One region of the Stenotrophomonas sp. STEN018 genome, then DNA from elsewhere that is predicted to be linked to it. Evidence: riboswitches for the same ligand, from Rfam matches in the RefSeq annotation. Region 1 holds a riboswitch; each other region holds the start of a gene.
What was found. A riboswitch is a leader RNA that binds a small molecule or an ion and turns the genes downstream of it on or off. The one in region 1 is predicted to bind cobalamin.
Positions count from the first base shown of each region.

Region 2: linked by a shared signal. The riboswitch ahead of ACVOMB_RS13300 (CoA-acylating methylmalonate-semialdehyde dehydrogenase) and the one ahead of btuB (TonB-dependent vitamin B12 receptor) in region 1 are both predicted to bind cobalamin.
Region 3: linked by a shared signal. The riboswitch ahead of ACVOMB_RS16060 (ribonucleoside-diphosphate reductase subunit alpha) and the one ahead of btuB (TonB-dependent vitamin B12 receptor) in region 1 are both predicted to bind cobalamin.

Region 1 covers NZ_JBRREK010000034.1:3,095-10,523, reverse strand. Annotated here, with positions in the region: gene ACVOMB_RS13805 (TonB-dependent receptor domain-containing protein) at 1-2,902, shown strand, start outside; gene btuB (TonB-dependent vitamin B12 receptor) at 3,006-4,877, opposite strand; cobalamin riboswitch at 4,993-5,229, opposite strand; gene cobT (nicotinate-nucleotide--dimethylbenzimidazole phosphoribosyltransferase) at 5,512-6,582, shown strand; gene ACVOMB_RS13790 (histidine phosphatase family protein) at 6,579-7,166, shown strand; gene cobS (adenosylcobinamide-GDP ribazoletransferase) at 7,163-7,429, shown strand, end outside.
Region 2 covers NZ_JBRREK010000032.1:397-7,825, forward strand. Annotated here, with positions in the region: gene ACVOMB_RS13290 (threonine aldolase family protein) at 1-1,002, shown strand, start outside; gene ACVOMB_RS13295 (hypothetical protein) at 1,163-1,387, shown strand; cobalamin riboswitch at 1,592-1,794, shown strand; gene ACVOMB_RS13300 (CoA-acylating methylmalonate-semialdehyde dehydrogenase) at 1,930-3,444, shown strand; gene ACVOMB_RS13305 (acyl-CoA dehydrogenase family protein) at 3,456-4,628, shown strand; gene ACVOMB_RS13310 (enoyl-CoA hydratase) at 4,625-5,437, shown strand; gene ACVOMB_RS13315 (enoyl-CoA hydratase/isomerase family protein) at 5,434-6,594, shown strand; gene mmsB (3-hydroxyisobutyrate dehydrogenase) at 6,608-7,429, shown strand, end outside.
Region 3 covers NZ_JBRREK010000045.1:29,124-36,552, forward strand. Annotated here, with positions in the region: gene ACVOMB_RS16040 (NADH:flavin oxidoreductase/NADH oxidase) at 1-216, opposite strand, end outside; gene ACVOMB_RS16045 (NAD-dependent protein deacetylase) at 276-1,136, opposite strand; gene ACVOMB_RS16050 (acyl-CoA thioesterase) at 1,148-1,552, opposite strand; gene ACVOMB_RS16055 (ribonucleotide-diphosphate reductase subunit beta) at 1,767-2,786, opposite strand; gene ACVOMB_RS16060 (ribonucleoside-diphosphate reductase subunit alpha) at 2,935-5,244, opposite strand; cobalamin riboswitch at 5,516-5,733, opposite strand; gene ACVOMB_RS16065 (DUF2884 family protein) at 6,004-6,813, shown strand; gene ACVOMB_RS16070 (VWA domain-containing protein) at 6,916-7,429, opposite strand, start outside.

The DNA of each region.
Region 1 (7,429 bases):
TTCCACCGCCATCGGCTCGGCCTGGGCGCAGGACGCAGCTGGGGAGGCCGCGAAGGAACAACAGGCTACTGGCGCGGAAGCGAAGAATCTCGATGCCGTGATCGTGACCGGCTCGCGCATCCGGCGTGAGCCGGGCTTCGAGGGCCCAGCGCCGGTGACGGCAATCAGTGCGGAACGGATCCAGGCCTCCGGCTATACCCAGATCGCCGATCTGGTGAACCAGCTGCCCAGCTTTGCTGCGACCCAGACCAGTCAGACCGCCAACCAGACCGGCAACGTTGGCGTCAGTGCACTGGACCTGCGTGGCATGGGCGTGCAGCGCACGCTGACGCTGGTGGATGGGCGTCGCCAGGTTGCATCCATCCCCGGCACCGCCGGTGTCGACGTAAGCGCACTGCCTGCAAGCATGATCGAGCGCGTGGACGTGGTTACCGGTGGCGCCTCCGCGCTGTATGGCGCCGATGCCGTCAACGGTGTGGTCAACTTCGTCCTCAAGCGCGACTACGAAGGCCTTGAAGCCAGCGTCCGCTATGGTGATTCTTCGCGTGGCGACATGCCTACCTATACCGGCGACGTTCTGTTCGGAAAGAACTTCGCCGACAACCGCGGCAACTTCACCCTGTACGGCTTCTGGGAAGAAAATTCCGGCACCGTGCGCGGCCAGGACCGTCCTTGGACCGCCAACGGCTATCCGTATTACGCCCGTGCCAAAAGCACGGATCCGTATGTGATCCTCGACAACAGCCGCAACGTCTATAACTCGCCCAATGCCACCGTCTTGCTGGGCAACTGCAGCGCGGCCAACGCCGCCAACTGCCTGTACACCTTCAATCCGGACGGCTCGTTGCGCCACTCGCAGCTTGGCCCGGGTGGGCTGACCAACCTGAGCTCAGGCTTCAACGTGCTGCAGCAGGGCACCACCGATGGCGGCGAGTTTGGCGGACGCTACGATTCCTGGTACCTGGTGACGCCATCGGATCGTCAGACAGTGCGCTCGACGCTGGATTTCGACGTCAACGATGCGCTGCGCCTGGTTGGCACGGTCAACTATTCGCAGAGCCAATCTGAAGCCTCCTGGCGCTCGCTCAGTACCTACGGTTCGGGTGGCAGTGAAGTGGTGCCGTACTACAGCCCCTTCATCACCCAGGAAATGATCACCGCCAACGGTGGTGCATTCACCGATGGCATCGCTTTTGGTCGCCACTTCGATGAAGAGCTGGGGCATATGCGCCAGCAGACCGACCGCAAGCTGTTGCAGGCCACCGTAGGCGCGGAAGGCTATTTCGACTTCTTCGGCCGCAGCTGGAACTATGAGGCTTACTATTCTTACGGACGCAGCCGCCAGCGCACCCGCGAACTCAATGCCGGTTCCTACGACCGGCTGCTGTCGGGGTTGAATTCCTATGTGGATGGCGCCGGCAACCCGATTTGCCTGGATGGGCCGGCTGGCTGCGTGGCGATCAATCCGTTCAAGCGGCTGACGTCGGAGATGGTCGACTGGCTGACCTATGACACCGACTGGTCCACGACCACACTTACCCAGAAAGTTGCATCGGCCTATGCCTCTGGCGGCCTGTTCGACCTGCCCGGTGGTGAAGCCAAGATCGTGGTGGGTGCGGAGTACCGCAAGGAACGCAATGAGATCGGTACCATCGCTCAGTACGACCCGACCAACCCGGCGTATGACCCCAGCCTCGGCACCACGCAGAGCAGCTTGACCGGCGAGTTCAGCGTCAAGGAAATCTTCAGCGAGTTGAGCCTGCCGTTGCTGTCAGGCGTGACCGGTGCCGAGCGCCTGTCGCTGGAGCTGGCCGGGCGTGTGTCGGACTACAGCACCGCCGGCCGCACCACCACTACCAAAGTTGGCTTGGAGTGGGCGCCGATCGATGACATTACTCTGCGTGGCACCTATGGCAAGGCAATCCGTGCGCCCAATATCGGTGAGCTGTACACGGCGGGCAGCGTGTCCTCGGCGTGGATCTACGATCCCTGCAACGACTATGCGTTGGCCAACCGCACCAGTACGACCAGCTACACGGCGGGCAACTGCGCGGCCATCAGCCCCAGCGATACCAGCGTCGGCAACTACTGGCAGTGGAAGGACATCGTCTATTCGGGCAACGTCAACCTGAAGCCGGAAACCGCCAAGACCACGACCTTTGGCGTGGTGCTGCGGCCGCGCTTCATTTCCAACCTGACGGTGTCGGCCGACTATTACAAGATCGACCTGCGCGGGGTGATCTCCACCCTGGACTACCAGACCATCCTCAACCGTTGCGTCGACCAGGCCAGCCTGGACAACGCTTTCTGTGATCTGGTCAGCCGCGACTCGGCTGGCGATATCGTAGAAGTTGCCGTGCAACAGCTGAACCTGTCGCAGAGCATCGCACGTGGCGTGGACATCAATGCCAACTGGTACTACGACCTGGGTGGTGTAGCCAGCTCCAATGCGGGCCGCATCCTGGTGGATCTCAGCTACGGTCGTACCCTGGAACGCAAGTTCGTCGCCGATCCGTTGAATCCAGATGACGAATGGGATTACCTGACGCTGTGGGGCACGCCGAAGTGGAAGGGCACGGTACGTACCGGTTGGTCCAATCCCAAAGCCAGTTTCTACTGGACCCTGCGGCATGTATCGAAGATGCGTGGCAGCAATACCTCCACCGCAAGCTACGCGCGTGAGTGGGCCGGCAATACGTTCTACAGCGACTTCTACGCCAGCTATCAGCTCACGCCGAAGTTCAGTGTGTTCGGTGGCATGAACAATGTGTTTGATCGCGCGCCGCCACGGGTGCCGGGTGCAGAGGCGGGCGGCGCCGGCTTCAATCAGACCGGCTATCAGGCAGCGGTATATGACGTGCTGGGCCGCACCTTCAACATCGGCGTGCGTATGAAGCTGTAACGATCTTTGGCGACTGCAAAAAGAGCAGGGCCGACGGGATGACCGTCGGCCCTGCTTGTTTTCACACTGTTGGAAGCCGCAGCTGCGCTGGGGCTTCGCAGGCTCAGTTGGCCTTGCTGTTGTAACGCAGGGTCAGCTGGTACTCGCGGCCCGGCTGGTTGTACCAGGCAACGGTTTCGTATTCGCGGTCGAACACGTTGGCGGCCTTGGCCTGCAGGCTCCAGGCATCGTTGATGGCGTATTCAACGCGCACATCCATGGTGCCGTAGCCGGCCAGACGCACGCTGTTGGCAGCGTTGTCGAAGCGGTGGCCGCTGCCGGCAGCGGTCACGCCCAGGCGCAGCGGGCCGAAGCTCTTGTCCACATCCAGACGGCCGCTGGTGCGCGCGCGGCGGGCCAGCAGGTTGTCGTAGGTGGCAGCGCCGGAGGTATGGTCGCGCGGGTCGGTGAAGCTGGCCTGGGCGTTGATATCGAAACCAGCCAGCGACAGATAGCCGGTCAGCTCGGCGCCGCGGATGCGGGCTTCGGCAACGTTGACCAGGTCGAAGTTGCTGTCATAGCCGATCAGCTGGTCGACGCGGGTTTCGTAGGCGTTGAAGGTCCAGTTCCAGTTGTCGGCGTACTGCGCGATGCCCAGGTTCAGGCTCTTGGATTCTTCCGGCTTCAAGTTCGGGTTGCTGAAACCCGGGTAGTACAGGTCGTTGAAGGTCGGTGCCTTGAAGCCGGTGCCGGCGCTGGCGGTCAGGCGGAAGCCGTTGCCAAAGGCGAAGCCGTAACCCAGGCTGCCGGTGGTGTGGTTACCGAACTGTTCGTTGTCGTCGTTGCGCACGCTGGCCTGCAGCGAGTGCGCGCCAAACTGGCCCTGGTACTCGGCAAACACGCCAAGGTTGTCGCGCTGGTCGATGTCGAACGCGGTGGAGCTGGTGACCTTGTCGTTCTGCCAATCGGCGCCGGCGGTGATCTGCTGGCCTTCGGCGAAGCTGAAGTCGCCCTGCACGCTGGCGGTGTCGCGGCGGGTATCGAAAGCGCTGGCGAAGCGGCGGGTGCCGTTGTTGGCATCAGCAAAGTAGTTGTCGGCTTCGTCGCGGTTGCGGCCAACCTGCGCGCTGAGGCGGAAGCGGTCCGATGCAGCCCAGGCGAGCTTTGCACCATAGACCTGCTGGCGGTTGTCGGCTTCGTTGCCGCCGAAGATGCTGCCGTCGTATTCGTTGAAGCTGTCGGCGTTGAGCACATGGCCTTCCAGGCTCAGCGTGTCGGTCAGGGCATAGCCGCCGCGCACGTTGATGGAGGTGTTGCGGTAGCCATCGCGGTCCGGCTCATCGGCGTAGCAGCCAGCGCCCCAGCCAGCGGCAGTGCCGCGGCAGGCGTTGATGCCGTCGGTCTTCTGGTAGCCGCCCTGGGCCGAGATCCAGCCACGCTCGCCGCGGTTGCTGAAGCCGGCGCTGACCTGGCGCAGGTTGTTGCTGCCGGCGGTGATTGCCAGGTTCTGCTGCAGGCCCTGGCCAGCGTTGCGGGTGAAGATCTGGATCACGCCGCCAATGGCCTCGGAGCCGTACAGGCTCGAACGCGGGCCGCGCACGATTTCAATGCGTTCGATCTGGTCAACCGGCAGGTCCTGCAGTGCGGCCATGCCGCTGGTGGCCGAGGCCACACGCACGCCATCTACCAGCACCAGCACCTGGTTGGAGTTGCTGCCGCGCAGGAACAGCGAAGTGATCTTGCCGGCGCCGCCCTGGTTGGCGAAGTCCAGACCAGCGCGGCCGCGCAGCAGGTCCTGCAGCGAGTTGGCCTGGCTGTGGTCGATCTGCGCACGGTCGATGACCTGTACCGGCACAACGCTGTTTTCGATGGAGACCGGGGTACGGGTCGCGGTGACGGTGACGTCGTCCAGCTCGGTCGGTGCGTTCTGCGCGGCGGCAACGCCCGGCAATGCCAGGGCAAGGGCGAGCGAAAGGGTGTGGTAAGACAGTTTCATGGAAGCTCCTGGGCCTGCACGCTCCCGCGCAGGCGGATTGGGGAGGCTGCCAGAAGAGGGAGAAGACGGAGGCGGCGCACACGGCGCTACAGCCGCCGCCATGCCCTCCGCATCGCAACCAGTCGGCTTTCGGGCCGGTCTCCGGACTCGCAGGCGAGGCGGCGTGTGCCGCTTCCGTCCAGACGCCTTCCCGTGCCGTGCACAGTGGCGCCATGTCTGGACTTGTCCTGCTTACCGTTGCGGGGGCAGCGCCGGAATGGCTGCACGCTGGAGATCCAGCAGTGCGCGGCACCGGCTTCCCGTTTCAACCGACCAGCAATGCCGGGCGGTCACCTGAAAGTGCGCGCATTCTATGCCATTGCCGCCAAGGTTGCCGGAATGGGCGGCAACGGCGGCCGTACCGTTGCGTCGGTAGCCAAGGTTCAAGACAGCCCGGACATGCGCAGTGAGCCCGGGAAGTGCAGGGCGCTGCAGCCCGCATCGATGCTGCAATCGCATTCCCCGGGAGCGCTGCGCTTACCCGGGCTACGTGTTGCTGGAGTTGGGTTTGAGCAGTGACTGCCGAAGCAGGTCATGCGCAGCACTGTTGCTGAATGGCTAGAATGCGCGCTGCAAACGCAGTATCGGAAGTGTCGTGACAGAAACATGGTACGGGCAGGCCTGCGGCCAGCCTTCGCAGGAATACCGGCAGCGTGCGCTGCTGCGCCAGCGCCAGCTGACCAAGCCGGAAGGCGCGTTGGGTCGCTTGGAGACCTTGGCCGTTGAGCTGGCCGCGCTGCAAGGCGTGGATCAGCCGGTGGCGCAACGTGTGCCGGTGGTGGTGTTCGCTGGCGATCACGGTGTGACCGCGCAGGGCGTGTCGGCCTACCCGGCGGAAGTGACGGTGCAGATGCTGCACAACTTTGCCGGCGGTGGTGCTGCCATTGCGGTGCTGGCGCGCGAACTGGGCCTGCCGCTGCACGTTTGGGATGTGGGCAGCCGCGCCACCGCGCCGATTGCCGGCGTGGTCAGTGCCAAGACGCTGTACGGCACTGCGGACTTCAGTACCGCCCCGGCGATGTCGGTTGCCGATCTGGACGCTGCCTTCGATGCCGGTCGCCGCGCGGTGGAAATCGCCTGCGCCGACGGTGCCGATCTGCTGGTGTTCGGTGAGATGGGCATCGGCAACACCACCGCTGCCAGTGCGGTAGCCGCCGTGCTCGGCCCGTTGCCGTTGGACGAGTTGGTCGGCGCTGGTACCGGCCTGGACGCGGTACGCATGGTGCAGAAGAAAAATCTGATCGCACGCGCGCTGAGCCTGCATGGTGAAGCGATCAGCACGGCCGAGTCGCCCGCGTACGAAGCGTTGCAACGTGTGGGTGGATTGGAGATCGCAGCGATCTGCGCGGCGATGATTGCCGCTGCGCAGCGTCGTATTCCAGTGTTGGTGGATGGCTTCATTGTCTCTGCTGCGGCATTGGCGGCAGTGCGCATCAATCCGAGTCTGCGGCCGTGGCTGCTGTTCTCGCATCAGTCGGCCGAGCGCGGTCATATCCGCCTGTTGGAAACGCTGCAGGCACAGCCGTTGCTGTCGTTGGACCTGCGTCTTGGCGAAGGCTCCGGTGCCGCGCTCGCGTTGCCGCTGGTACGCATGGCCTGCGCCCTGCACAACAGCATGGCGACGTTTGCCGAAGCGGCGGTCGCTGATCGCGGTGGCGGCCGATGATTCTGGATCTGCTGCGGCATGCTTCCACCGGACGTGCAGGTCATCTGGACGGTCGTACCGATCCGCCCTTGATCGAAGGCGCGATGGATGCGCTGTACCGCTGCCATGCCGGCATCGGCTGGAGCCGCGTGATCAGCTCGCCGCGCCGGCGCGCGCTGGACACCGCGCATGCGCTGGTGGCCGGCAGCAACCAGTTCTGCGAAATCCATCCGGATTGGGCCGAGCTCGACTTCGGTGATTGGGACGGGCTGCATTTCGATGAACTACCGGCCGAGCAACTGGCCGGGTTCTATAGCGAGCCGCACGATGTGGTGCCGCCCAACGGCGAATCCTGGCAGCAGTTCCAGGCACGCGTGGAAGAGCAGTTGCATCGGCTGGTGGACGAAGATGATGGCGACGGCCAGCCGGTGCTGGTCGTCAGCCATGCCGGCGTGTTGCGGCTGGTTGTGTCGCGGGTCTGCGGCATGAGCCTGTCTTCGCTGTGGGCGATGCGTATTGATTACGGCACCCGTGTGCGCCTGCGCGTGGAGCGTGGCGAAGACGGGCAGTTGTGGGGTGAATTACTGGAGTTGCGACAACCATGATCGGACGCCGCCTGATCCTTGCCATTCAATTCCTGACTCGGCTGCCGACACCGCAGGTGCGCGATTTCCGCCAGGAAGATCTGAGCAGATCGGCGGTGTACTACCCCTTGGTCGGCGTCATCATCGGCGTGCTGCTGGCGCTACCGCTGTATGGCTTGGCTGATCGTCCATGGTTGGCCGGCGCATTGACCTTGCTGGTCTGGGTATGGGTGACCGGCGCGCTGCATCTGGATGGCCTGGGCGATGTCGCCGATGCCTTCGGT
Region 2 (7,429 bases), on a different contig from region 1:
CATCCAGAAATCCTCCAGCGCTTGGTCGCGACAAACCTGAGCCAGCAGACCGCCTATGGCGCCGACGAATACAGTGCTGACGCGGCGGCTCTGATTGCAGCTCAGCTTGGGCCAGGTTTCGCCGGCGCCGTGCATTTTGTGGCCAGCGGAACCATGGCGAACATCGTTTCCATTGCGAGCTGCCTGCGGCCACATGAGGCAGTTATCTGTGTCGAATCGGGTCATATCGTGACGCGAGAGGCCGGCGCGATAGAGGCCACCGGCCACAAGCTCATTACGGTTCCAGCAGTCGACGGCAAGATCACTCCTGTCGAGATAAAGCGCGCCTTGGCCTCCAATGCGCACTTCCCGCATATGGCGCGCCCCAAGCTCATCTACCTATCCAACGCGACCGAAACCGGGACTGTCTACACCTTGGGTGAGCTGAAGGAGATTTCCGAGTTGGCGCGGGCCAATGGGCTGATCCTGTTCCTCGATGGCGCGCGACTTGGCGCCGCAATGGCTTCCCGCAAAAACGACATGACTCTGGCCGATATCGCTCAGTTGGTCGACCTGTTCTGGATTGGTGGGACCAAGGTGGGCGCGCTACTCGGGGAGGCTATTGTGGTTGTCAATCCGGCCCTCACAGAAGATTTCGCATTCAATCTCAAGCAACGCGGCGGGATGCTGGCCAAAGGACGGTTGCTCGGCATCCAGTTCCAAGCACTTTTCGGAGATAGGAATCTGTTCTTCGAACTGGCCGTGCATGCAAACGCCATGGCAACACGTTTGGGAGATGGAATTCTGAAGGCTGGCGGCCAGTTGGTGGCCGAAGCGCAAACCAATCAGCTGTTTGCGGTTCTTCCCGACCGTGCAGTGAGCGCGCTGCAGAAACGCTTTGCGTTTTACATTTGGGACAAGGCGGATGCGGGTCACTCTGTGATCCGACTGGTAACTTCCTGGGCCACCGAGGAAGCGAAGGTGGACGCATTCCTGGATGAGCTGCGCACCGCCATGGCTTAGTTACAATGACCCCGCCGAGAACTCACCCAGGTGCTGGTTTCCTCAACGCAGACACCGCTGAGTAATGCCACGCAGGAAACAATTCGAGCGACAGCATTGATACTAGCCCACGGCTTCGGCGATATGCGTCGTAGCGGCTATCGCTATTATCAACAACTTCATGGGCAACGCTTTCAGTCATTCCGCCGCGATAGCGCAAGAGCGTGATCGACTCAAGTCCGAATCGATCCACGGGTATCCGCGACTTTGGGGAATAATGCGCTTCATCTGGAAGGAAAAGCGTGCCACCTTGTTGGAACTCGTGGTGGCCATGGTCTTTGTTTATGGCGCAATGATTGCAATCCTTATCGCGTCAGTTTTAACAACGTTACGCGCGATCGAGTGATCTCATGACCTCTGGCTTGTGTAGATCTTCCCAGCTTTTGTACGGATCTTCTATCGGGCCACGCGTCGCTTTATCCATTCCGGGCAACCAACACCTGTTCGAGATTCACACCCTCAAATCGTTCAATTGGGTGGTTTCGTTGCGTTTCGCGACGCTGAACCGCCATTGCGCATTGCAGCTTGCTTTCGTTTGATACCAACTCCTAGACTCCGCTACATCACAGGTGTCCTGCCGCCGTCATGGTGCGCAGGGTGAAACGGGAAGCCGGTCAGATGCCGGCGCTGCCCCCGCAACGGTAGGCGAGAAAGCCCGACGGATGACCACTGCGCTTGGCGCGGGAAGGTGTCGGATTGATGCGTCATGCATCGCTCGCAAGCCCGGAGACCGGCCTGTGCGGGATGTCTGGAAAGACATCCATCTCGGGCGTTGCGGTGGGCGACTCGGCGAGCTGATTGGGCCGCCGTCTGTGCCCGTCATCTTGTCCTGTCCCCCACCCCGCCTTTGTTCGCGGGTGTGCGATTTGGAGACGGGAAATGAATGAGATGCATCGTGTTGCGGTCAATGCCGCAACGGTCAAGCTGCTGATCGACGGAGAATTTGTCGAGTCCGGCAGTACCCAATGGTCTGACGTGGTCAATCCGGCAACGCAGGAAGTGCTGGCGCGGGTTCCCTTCGCCACCACCGCTGAAGTTGACGCGGCAGTCGCTGCTGCAAAAGAGGCCTTCACGAGCTGGCGCAGGACGCCTATTGGCACCCGCGCGCGCATTTTCCTGAAGTACCAGCAGCTTATCCGTGAACACATGGGCGAGCTGGCCGCCACTCTCACCGCCGAGCAGGGCAAGACCCTGCCCGATGCCGAGGGCGATGTGTTCCGTGGCCTGGAAGTGGTCGAGCACGCCGCCGCCATCGGCAATCTGCAGCTGGGTGAGATGGCCAACAACGTCGCCAACGGCGTGGATACCTATACCCTGCTGCAGCCACTGGGTGTATGCGCCGGTATCACGCCGTTCAATTTTCCCGCGATGATCCCGCTGTGGATGTTTCCGATGGCGATCGCTACCGGCAACACCTTCGTGCTCAAGCCGTCGGAACAGGATCCGATGGTGACGATGCGGCTGGTCGAGCTGGCCCTGGAGGCCGGCCTGCCGAAGGGCGTGCTCAATGTCGTCCACGGTGGCGAGCAGGTCGTCAATGCGATCTGCGATCACCCCGATATCAAGGCAATTTCGTTCGTCGGTTCCACCCGGGTCGGCACCCACGTCTACAACCGTGCCTCACTGGCCGGCAAGCGCGTGCAATGCATGATGGGCGCCAAGAACCATGCTGTGGTACTGCCTGATGCCAACAAGGAACAGACCCTCAACGCAATGACCGGAGCTGCCTTCGGCGCAGCCGGGCAACGCTGTATGGCAGCGTCGACCGTGGTGCTGGTGGCTGAGGCACGCGGCTGGTTGCACGACCTCGTCGCCAAGGCGAAGACGCTGAAAGTGAATGCTGGCACCGAGCCAGGCACTGATGTCGGCCCTGTTATCTCCTGCGCCGCCCGCGAACGCATCCAGGCGCTGATCGCCTCCGGACTGGAACAGGGTGCGACGCTGGAGCTCGACGGGCGCAGACCGGTCGTGCCTGGTTTCGAGCGCGGCAACTTCATCGGGCCCACTATTTTTTCTGGCGTGAAGCCGGGCATGCGCATCTACGACGAGGAAATCTTCGGCCCTGTATTGGTGATACTTGAAGTGGAAACGCTGGAAGATGCTATCGCACTGGTCAATGGCAACCCCAATGGCAATGGCACTGCGGTGTTCACCCAGAGCGGTGCAGCGGCGCGCAAATTCCAGGAAGAGATCGACGCTGGCCAGGTTGGCATCAATGTACCCATTCCCGTGCCGGTTCCGCTGTTCTCGTTCACTGGTTCACGTGCGTCCAAACTTGGCGACCTCGGCCCTTATGGCAAGCAGGTGGTTACCTTCTATACCCAGACCAAAACGGTGACCGCACGTTGGTTCGATGACGACACCGCTGCCCATGGCGTCAACACCACGATCAACCTGAAGTGATGGCCGCCGTCATGACCCTGCACGCCGTACTGCCGCCGCCGCTGGGCGAAGACCAGCTCGCCTTCCGTCAGGCCGCGCATGATTTCGCGCTGGCCGAACTTGCCCCGCACGCTGCGCAGTGGGATGCCGAAAGCATCTTCCCCCGCGACGCCATTGCCAAGGCTGGCGAGTTGGGCTTCTGCGGGCTGTATGTGGACGAAGCCGCCGGTGGCAGTGGGCTGAGCCGGCTCGACGCCACCATCGTGTTCGAGGAACTGGCAGCGGCCGATCCATCGACTACCGCCTTCATCAGCATCCACAACATGGCGACGTGGATGCTGACCGCACATGCCCTCCCTGCCCTGCGTGAAACATGGGGCGCGGCGCTAGCCAGTGGTGCGAAGCTGGCCTCGTATTGCCTGACCGAACCAGATTCGGGCTCTGATGCCGCCTCGCTGCGGACCCGCGCAGTACGTGAGGGCGACAACTTTCTATTGGATGGCAGCAAGGCCTTCATCTCCGGGGCTGGCGCGACCGACATGCTGGTTGTCATGGCGCGCACCGGCGGGGGGGGCGCAGGCGGCATCAGCGCCTGCGCCGCCCCCGCCGATTCCCCCGGTGTCATCTACGGCCGCAAGGAGGAAAAACTTGGCTGGCATAGCCAGCCCACACGCGGCGTCACTTTCGAAAACGTGCGCGTGCCGGCGGCCAACCTGCTGGGCAAAGAAGGCGAAGGTTTCAGAATCGCCATGAAGGGCCTGGACGGTGGCCGCCTCAACATCGCGGCCTGCTCGCTGGGTGCGGCGCAGGGTGCACTCGACGCCGCGCGCCGCTACCTGGGTGAACGCCGCCAGTTTGGCAAGCAGCTTGCCGATTTCCAGGCACTGCAGTTCAAACTGGCCGACATGGCAACCCAACTGGTTGCCGCGCGGCAGATGGTGCATACGGCAGCAAGCAAGCTCGATGCACACACCAGCGATGCCAGCGTCTGGTGTGCAATGGCCAAACGCTTCGCGACCGATGCCGGATTTTCCGTATGCAACGACGCCCTGCAACTGCACGGCGGCTATGGCTACATGCGCGAATACCCCATCGAGCGCCTGCTGCGCGACTGCCGCGTACACCAGATTCTGGAAGGCACGAACGAAATAATGCGCGTGATCGTCGCGCGACATCTGTTGAATACCGAAGAGGAATTGCGATGACCGTTGCCGCCAACAATCACTACCGCAGCCGTGAATGGGCTGGTCTGAAATTGGAGATCGACGACCACACGGCCGTGGTCACCCTGTCCAACCCGCCGGCCAACACCTGGACGGTGCATAGCCTGACAGCGCTACGTGAGCTCATCAAGGCGCTTGACGAAGACCATGGCATCTATGCGTTGGTTGTCACTGGCGAAGGCGAAAAGTTCTTCTGCGCCGGTGCCGACCTCAAGCAGTTCGCCAGTGGCGACAAGGCGTTGGCACGGGAAGCCGCACGCCGCTTCGGGGACGCATTCGAAGCACTGGCCGCATTCCGCGGTGTGTCGATCGCAGCGATAAACGGCTACGCAATGGGAGGCGGGCTGGAATGCGCCCTTGCCTGCGACCTGCGCATCGCCGAAGAACAGGCACAGATGGCGCTACCCGAAGCGACCGTTGGCCTGCTGCCCTGCGCCGGTGGCACCCAGAACCTGCCGCGTCTGCTCGGTGAAGGTTGGGCCAAGCGCATGATTCTATTGGGTGAGCGCGTCGATGCCAGCACCGCGTACCGGATTGGGCTGGTCGAAGATGTGGTCCCCAAAGGCCAGGCCAAGGCACGCGCTCTCGATTGGGCCAAGCAGGCGGGGAAGCAAAGCCCCAGCAGCGTGGCGGCCTGTAAGCGTCTGGTGCAGGCCACCCGCAATCAGCACCACACCACCGCGCTGCTTGCCGAGCGCGAAGCGTTCGTCGATCTGTTCGACCGCGCAGATCAGGCCGAGGGCGTCAACGCCTTCCTCGAAAAGCGTGCGCCGCAATGGAAGAACGCATGAACGCGGATGCTACCGAGGCACCGGTTCTGTTCGAGGAACGCGCTACCAGCAATGGTATGCGCCTGGGCATCGCCACGCTGAACTCACCAAAGGCTCTCAACGGCCTGTCATTGGAGATGGCAGGGCTGTTGAGCACGCAACTCAGCCAATGGGCGAGCGATGACAGCATCATCCTGGTCATCCTTCAGGGATCGGGCGAGAAGGCCTTCTGTGCAGGCGGCGACCTGCATGGCCTGTATCGCGGCATGCGCGAGCACCAGCAGCGCAATCGTTGGGAAGGCGATGCCTTCGCCGACCCGCGCGGCAATCCTCACGCAGAAGCCTTCTTTGAAACCGAATACCGGCTTGATTACAACATCCACGCCTACCCCAAGCCTTTACTGTGCTGGGGCCACGGCATCGTGATGGGCGGCGGCATAGGGTTGATGTCCGGGGCCAGCCACCGCGTTGTCAGCGAACGCTCTAAGCTGGCCTTCCCGGAAATCACGGTCGGACTATTCCCGGACGTGGGTGGCAGCTGGTTGCTGCATCGCGTGCCACAGCGTGCCGGTCTGTTCCTGGCGCTCACTGGCGCGCCGCTGGACGCCGGCGATGCCATCCACGCGGGCATGGCCGACGTGTTCATTCCCGAAGCACGGCGCAGTGACGTATTCGAGGCGTTGGCAGCGGAAGCGTGGATCGCCGACGGCAAGCATGCACAGCTGGATGCAGTGCTCGCTCGCTTTACCCAAGCTACCTCACCTGGACCGTTACAGCTCAACGCACCGCGCCTAGCCGCCATCTGCGCGCACGACACACTGGAGGCGATTGTCGGCGCTATTGCCGCGCTCGATGCCGGTGACGATCCCTGGCTGCGCACTGCGCAGACCACGCTGGCCGCAGGCTCTCCAGGCTCTGCTCGCCTGGGTTACGAGTTGCAGCAGCGCGCCGCAGCCTTGTCGCTGGCCGACATCTTCCGCATTGAGTACACCGTCGCCCTGCACTGCGCGGCACACGGTGATTTTGCCGAGGGCATCCGTGCGTTGCTTATTGACAAGGATCGCAGCCCACGCTGGCAGCCGGCAACGCTGGCCACCGCAACATCGGTCTGGGCGGAGGCATTCTTTGCCGCGCCATGGCCAGCCGACGCACATCCCTTGGCCGATCTCGGCCGCTGACGGAGAAACAGTTATGTCCCGCATTGCCTTCATCGGCCTTGGCAACATGGGTGGCCCTATGGCCGCCAATCTGGTCAGGGCCGGCCATCTGCTGAATGTCTTCGACCTCTCCCCTGCCTCGATCGCGACCGCCGTTGCCACCGGCGCCACGGCCGCGCCCAGCGCCGCCGAAGCGGTTGTTGATGCCGATATCGTCATCTCGATGCTGCCGGCCAGCCGCCATGTAGAAGGGCTTTACCTCGGCGACGCAGGCCTGCTGGCCCGCATTGCCGCCGGCGCCCTGATCATTGATTGCAGCACCATTGCACCAGCGTCTGCACGAAAGTTGGCAGAAAGTGCGGCAGCGCATGGTCTGGCCATGATCGACGCGCCGGTCTCCGGTGGCACCGCCGGTGCGGTTGCCGGCACGCTGACCTTCATTGTCGGCGGCGACAACGATGCACTCGAGCGCGCCCGGTCGGTGCTGTCCGCCATGGGCAGGAACATCTTCCACATGGGAGGCAGCGGTGCCGGCCAGGTGGCCAAACTGTGCAACAACATGGCGCTGGGCGTAATCATGGCCGCCACTGGCGAAGCGCTGGCGCTAGGCGCGGCGCATGGGCTGGATGCGGCAGCGCTTTCCCAGATGATGGCCGTCAGCACCAGCCGCAGCTGGGCCACCGAAGTCTGCAATCCGTGGCCTGGTGTACTTGAGAACGCGCCTTCCTCGCGCCAATACAGCGGTGGCTTCGGCAACGACTTGATGCTCAAAGACCTAGGGCTAGCAGCCGAAGCGGCGGTGGCAATGGGCGCCACCATTCCCCTGGGAGAGCTGGCCCGCAATCTGTACGCAATG
Region 3 (7,429 bases), on a different contig from region 1:
GCTGATGCGCGCGCGCGGCTCGACCGCAGTGGCTTCGATGATCAACAGGCCGGCGCCGGACTGCGCCAACTGGCCCAGGTGGATCGTATGCCAATCGGTCGCCTGCCCGTCCTGCGCCGAGTACTGGCACATCGGCGCGATCACGATGCGGTTGGCAAGAGACAGCGGACCAAGCGACAACGGTGAAAAAAGCTTGCTCACGTGGGAGACGTCCATCAACGGTGGGGGCGCTCATTGCACGCCGTAGCGGGCCCTGATTCAACCGGGGTGATGGATCACTGCGTCTTGGTACCGTTCAACAGGAAGGCAAGTGCCTGCGCGCAAGGCATTTCCACCTTCAACGACAGCAGGTGATCGGCGCGGGTGCGGCCGAGATTGACCGCGGCTATCGGCAAACCGGCCTTGGCGGCTGCATCGACGAAACGGAAGCCCGAATACACCATCAGTGACGAGCCCAGCACCAGCACCGCATCGGAACGCTGCAGATGCTCATGCACCGCCGCGACGCGCTCGCGCGGCACGTTCTCGCCGAAGAACACCACATCCGGCTTCAACACGCCGCCACATGCCTCGCAGGCAGGCACGCTGAAAGCGGAGAAGTCGGCTTCCAGATCGGCGTCACCATCGGGCGCGATGCCCGCTTCCAGCACCTCCCAGCCGGGGTTGGCGTGCAGCAGGCGTTGTTGCAGCAGCTCACGGGAGCTGCGTGCTTCGCAATCCATGCAGCGCACCTGATCCAAGCGGCCATGCAGATCGATCACGGTCTGGCTGCCGGCAGCCTGATGCAGGCAGTCCACGTTCTGGGTCAGCAGCAGCTCGATGCGACCATCGGCTTCCAGCGCCGCCAGCGCATGGTGCGTGCCATTTGGCAGGGCCCGACCGAAACGCGGCCAGCCCAGCAGGCTGCGCGCCCAGTAACGCTTGCGGGTTGCTTCCTCGCCCATGAAGGACTGGTAGCTCACCGGCGGTGTGCGCTTCCATTGGCCATCGCGGTCGCGGTAGTCGGGAATGCCGGAATCGGTACTGCAACCGGCGCCAGTGACTACGAACAGGCGTCGATGACCGGCAATGAACTCCGGCAGCTCGGTGATCACCGCCGGCGACAAATGCCCGACCTGTACCGAAGAAGTACTCATCGCCTTGCGGCTCAGGCCTGCATCGGCAACGCCGGCACGGCGGTCGGATGACCATCGCCATCAAGCGCGATCATCACGAAGCTGCCCTTGGTGCACAGCTTGCGCTCACCGCTATGCAGGTCTTCGGCAATCAGCTCGACTTCCACATGCATCGAGCTGCGCCCGACCTGGACCACCCGGCCGATGGTTTCCACCATCTGCCCGATGCGGATCGGCAGCTTGAAATCGACCTGGTCCGAGCGTGCGGTAACCACGGTGCAACGCGAGTAACGGGCGGCGGCGAGGAATGCCGCCTTGTCCATCCACGCCAGCGCCTGGCCACCGAACAGCGTACCCATGTGATTGGCATGGTTGGGAAATACGATTTCCGCCATACGGACTTCGACCGGCGGATTGGTGTCGACGATGGGGGTCATGGGGGTATCACCTGTAAGTTGGCGCCGATGATACGCCCGCAAAGCTGTGCGGCTTGTGTACGCGCCTGCAGCTCTTGTAGGAGCGGCGTAAGCCGCGAAGCCGATAAAGCCTCGGAAGCCTGAAAGCCCCCCTCCCCAACCCTCCCCTTCACCTGCGGTGAAAGAGAGGGAGCCAAGCACCCTCCCCTGCGCTTCGCGCAAGGGAGGGTGTCGATCAAAACGCCATATCAAACGCCACTTCGCCCTGCACGCCCACCTGGTAGGCAGAGGCGCGGCGTTCGAAGAAATTGGTCAGTTCCTGCACGTCCTGCAATTCCATGAACGGCAGCGGGTTACGCACGTTGTACTTCTTGGCCATACCCAGCTTCAGGAAATGGTTGTCGGCACAATGCTGCAGGTACTCGCGCATGTCGCGGGTGGAGATACCGGCCACGCCACCGGACAGCACGTCCTCGGCGAACTGCACTTCGCACTCGATGGCCTCTTCCAGCATCTGGTAGACCTCCTGCTCCATCTTCGCGTCGAACAGGTCGGGCTCTTCGGCGCGGATCTTGCGCACGCATTCGAAGGCGAACTCCATGTGGCAGCTTTCGTCGCGGAACACCCAGTTGGTGCCCGAGGCCAGGCCCGGCAGCAGGCCGCGCGAGCGGAAGTAGTACACATAGGCGAAGGCGGCAAAGAAGAACAGGCCCTCGATGCACGCGGCGAAGCAGATCTGGTTGAGCAGGAACTGGCGGCGATCGTCGCGGGTTTCCAGTCGCTTGGTGTCCTGCAGCGCATCGATCCACTTGAAGCAGAACGCGGCCTTCTTCTTGATCGAATCGATGTTCTCAACTGCAGCGAAGGCCTTGAAGCGCTCTTCCGGATCCGGCAGGTAGTTGTCCAGCAGGGTCAGGTAGAACTGCACGTGCAGCGCTTCTTCGTACAGCTGGCGCGACAGGTACATGCGCGCTTCCGGCGCATTGAGGTGCTGGTACAGGTTCAGCACCAGGTTGTTCGACACGATCGAGTCGCCGGTGGCGAAGAACGCGACCAGGCGATGGATCAGGTGCTGGTCGGCCGGCGACATCTTCTGGTGCAGGTCGGTGATGTCGATCTGGAAATTGATCTCCTCCACCGTCCAGGTGTTCTTGATGGCGTTGCGGTACATCTCGTAGAAGTCCGGGTAACGCATCGGACGCAGGGTCAGCTCGAAACCGGGATCGAGCAGCATTTGACGGGGGGAGTCGGACATTTTTGGTCTCCATTCCCTTCTCCCTGCGGGAGAAGGTGGCGCGCAGCGCCGGATGAGGGTTGGTTCCTGAAGGGCTGGGTCTGCTTGCTTTCAAAGCGCCCTCACCCCAACCCCTCTCCCGCGGGCGGGAGAGGGGCTTATGCAGTGCTTATTGGCAGGCTTCGCAGGCTTCCGGGTTTTCCAGCGAGCAGGCCACGGCTTCCACCGGGGTGTAGCTGCTGACCGTGGTCTTGGCGATCTTGGTGGCCGGGCGCGAGCGCAGGTAGTACGTGGTCTTGATGCCCTGCTTCCAGGCGTACATGTACATGGACGACATCGCGCCGATGTTCGGGCTTTCCATGAACAGGTTGAGCGAGGCCGACTGGTCGATATAGGCACCGCGTGCGGCGGCCATGTCGATCAGCGAACGCATCGGCAGCTCCCATGCGGTGCGGTAGATGTGGCGCAGGGTTTCCGGGATCTGCGGTAGGCCCTGGATGGAACCGTCAGCCAGCTTGATCGCATCGCGCACTTCAGGCGTCCACAGGCCCAGCTGCTTCAGCTCGGCAACCAGGTGACGGTTGATCTGCAGGAAGTCGCCGGACAGGGTCTCGCGCTTGAACAGGTTGGACACCTGTGGCTCGACGCACTCGTAGCAGCCGGCAATCGAGGCGATGGTTGCGGTCGGGGCGATGGCGATGATCAGCGAGTTGCGCAGGCCATGCTGTTTGATGCGCTCACGCAGTGCGTCCCAACGCTCGACATCGCTCGGCACCACATTCCATGCGTCGAACTGCAACTCGCCGTGGGCAGCGCGGGTGTCGTTGAACGAGGGGTGCTTGCCGCGTTCCTGGGCCAGTTCGCAGGACACTTCCAACGCGTGGAAATAGATGGCCTCGGCGATCTTGGTCGACAGCGCGCGCGCTTCGTCGGAGTCGAACGCCATGCGCTTGCGGAAGAACACATCCTGCAAGCCCATGCAGCCCAGGCCGACCGGACGCCAACGCAGGTTGCCGCGGCGTGCGGTTTCGATCGGGTAGAAGTTCAGGTCGATGACGCGATCGAGCTGACGCACGGCCAGGCGCACGGTCTCGGCGAGCTTTTCGAAATCGAAATCGCCATGCGCGTCGAGGTGGTTGCCGAGGTTGATCGAGCCCAGGTTGCAGACCGCGGTCTCGTCGTTGGAGGTGATCTCCAGGATCTCGGTGCACAGGTTGGACAGGTGGATCACGTTGCCAGCGCGCAGGGTCTGGTTGCTGGCCAGGTTGCACTTGTCCTTGAACGTCATCCAGCCGTTGCCGGTCTCAGCCAGGGTGCGCATCATCCGCGAGTACAGCTTGCGTGCCGACACCGTCTTGCGCGCCTTGCCCTGGGTTTCGGCCTGCACATAGGCCTGCTCGAAGGCCGGACCGAACAGATCGGTCAGCTCCGGCACCACGCGCGGATCGAACAGCGACCATTCCTGGTCGGCCTCGACGCGCTGCATGAACAGGTCCGGCACCCAGTTGGCCAGGTTGAGGTTATGGGTACGGCGCGAGTCATCACCGGCGTTGTCGCGCAGTTCGAGGAAGTCCTCGATGTCGGCGTGCCAGGTTTCCAGATAGACGCAGGCCGCGCCCTTGCGCTTGCCGCCCTGGTTGACCGCAGCCACCGAGGAATCCAGCGTCTTCAGCCACGGCACGATGCCGTTGGAGTGGCCGTTGGTGGACTTGATCAGCGAGCCGCGCGAACGCACGCGGGTATAGCTGACGCCGATGCCGCCACTGAACTTGGACAGCTGGGCGATATCGGCATAGCGGTCGTAGATGGATTCCAGCGAATCCTGCGGCGAGTCCAGCAGGAAGCACGAGGACAGCTGCTCGTGGCTGGTGCCGGCATTGAACAGGGTCGGGCTGGACGGCAGGTAGTCCAGGCTGCCCAGGCGCTGGTACAGCGCCAGTGCTTCGGGCACGTCCTCGCTCAGCGCGCTGGCAATACGCAGGAAGAACTGCTGCGGGGTCTCGATGACCTTGCGCGAATGCGGATGCCGCAGCAGGTAGCGGTCATACATGGTGCGCAGGCCGAAGTAATCGAAGTTCAGGTCGTAGCCCGGATCGATCGCGTCGTTGAGCTTGCGTGCATTGACCTGCACGAAGTTGAGCAGGCGGTCGTTGATCAGGCCGACTTCGTGGCCACGGCCGACCGACTGCGAGAACGCATGGATTTCCTGGCCGGAGACTTCCTTGCCGATGAAGTTGGCCAGCAGGCGCGCGGCCAGGCGGCCGTATTCGGGCTCTTCGCCGATCAGCAGGGCGGCGGTACGGATCGACAGCTCATCCAGTTCCTGGGTGCTGGCGCCGTTGTACAGGCCGGAGATGGTGCGCGTGGCCACCCGCATCGGGTCCACCGCGTGCAGGCCTTCGCAGCAACGCTGGATGGCGCGGACAATCTTGTTGAGGTCTACCGGCTCGGTGCTGCCATTGCGCTTGGTCACGCTCATGGCGGTGGCGGTCGGCGGCGGGGTCAGTTCAAAACCGGCTTCAGCCGGAGCGACGTCAGTATGAGTGGCAGTCACGACGATGGTGTCCTTGCAAACGTTATGCACGCAGCTCCTGCCCGCGCAGGAAGCAGAGCCGGTACGGAGCAGCGAGCATGGAAGGACGGCGTCGCAGCAGCCGCGACAGCGCACGACCAGGAGTCGGCAGCAGCCACAGCACCACGTCACCAGCCGTCTTCCCCTCGAAGACACCGCAGCCGGCACCACGCGGTGTGCATCGCGTGGCTGTCGGCAGGTCTTCGGACTCATGGGCAGGAAGGCGGGGGCCTTCTCCTACTCCGCCGCTTCCCAAGGCGTTTGCCTCAGTGCTGTTGGCGGGGTCGTTCCCAATTACCGCTGCGGGGCAGTGCCGGACTAGCCTTGAAGGCATCACCAGCTTCCCTATTAATCCGACGGAAAAATCCCGCCAGAACCGACGGAGCACAAGATAGTGGGGGTGTATGACAGGGTCAACACCAAATCTAGTATTTCTTTGCCAAGCCTTGCGGCACAAGGCTTGGACTGTCTGGCACCCGCGCCGGACACTGCAACCTGCTCGAACGGACTGCGCAGTCAAGCCTTTTGCAGAGTTTTTTTGTAGGGAAACCACCTGACTTGATAACGTAAATTTCTGATGAAATTTCCGGGTATGACTTCCGGCCGACGCAGCCCTTGCCGCGAGCGGCCAAGCTGGCCGCAACCTCCCGCCACGAGCTCGCCGCCATGCGCCTGCTGCCCATCGCCACTTCGCTGGCCCTGCTGCTGCCGCTGGCAGCCCAGGCCGCTGCGGTCAAGGCACCGGAGCTGTCCGCCGACCAATGCGGCGTATCCACCGACTACAACGTGCTGGTCGACGGCGGCGGCATCTGGCTGCGCCGCGATACTCTGCCGATGCGCGAGATCGTGTTCCACGATGGCCAGCTGAGCATCGACAACCGTATGCAGACGGTATCGGCCGCCGATGCACAACGCCTGCGCGCACTGGAGAACGGCGTGCGTCAGCTGATGCCAGCGGTAACCGGCATCGCCAACGAATCGGTAGGCATCACCTTCGACACGCTGGATGCGGTTTACGAAGCACTGACCGGCGATGCCAACTCACGCAAGGTGCGCAAACTGCGCAAAGAAGCCCAACGCTTCGTTGACACCACCATCGGCCGCGGCCGCTGGGAGCAGGAGTTGTTTGATGATGGATTCGACGCCCGCGTTGAAGCCGCCGCCGAGAGCCTCACCGGCTCGATCGCCCGCAGCGTGTTGTGGACGGTATTCACTGGCGGCGAAGACAAACTGGAAAAACGCACTGAAAAACTCGACGCCGAACTGGAGCAGCGCCTGCAGGGCCGCACTGTTGCCTTGGAGCAGCACGCGCGTTCGTTGTGCACACAGGTGCAGGCGCTGGACCGCTTGCAGTCGGCACTGGAGTTCCGCCTTGATGGCCAGCCATTGCAGATGATGCGCGTGAGCGGAGATACCGCGACGATGGCGGCAAGCGATGACCGTCAGGACGACAGTATTCCGTTGCCAGCGCGGTAAAGCCCGCTTTTGGTAGTGCCGAGCCATGCTCGGCAGGGGCATTGCCGGTAAAGCCCATTGCCGAGCATGGCTCGGCACTACAGGGCTTGGCGGGGCAGAAGCTCACCCCTTCGGCAACTGCGCCAACTCCTCGCGCACCAGCTTCACCACCAGCTTGTCCAGGGTATCGACCGAATAGTTCTCCACCTCATGCACAGTCTCACTACCCGGGCCGCTGGAAGGATCACTGGCGTCCTTATAGGTGAGGAAGATGAAACGTCCGCCGGTGTACTGCGCGATCTGCCGTTGCGCGATCTCACCCGTCGTGTCCTGGCCGGATGCCGCCACGCTCAATACCTTGATGCCCTTGCCCAGCGCCGCCAGCATGGTCTGCTCGTAGCGCGGCTGCGGGTAATCCATATGCGGTGGCGCATCGGCCAGTGACACCAGCAGACGCGTAGTTGAAGCACCACGCCAGTTCATTGCCTGCACCGCATGGTCGAAGGCCTCGTTCATCGCTTCCGGATAATCACCGCCACCATTGGCCTGCACGCCATTCAGCACTTTCTGGAAACCAGCAACGTTGTTGCTCAGGTCCCAGCCACGCACGAAGTATTCGTCGCCGCGGTCACGGTAA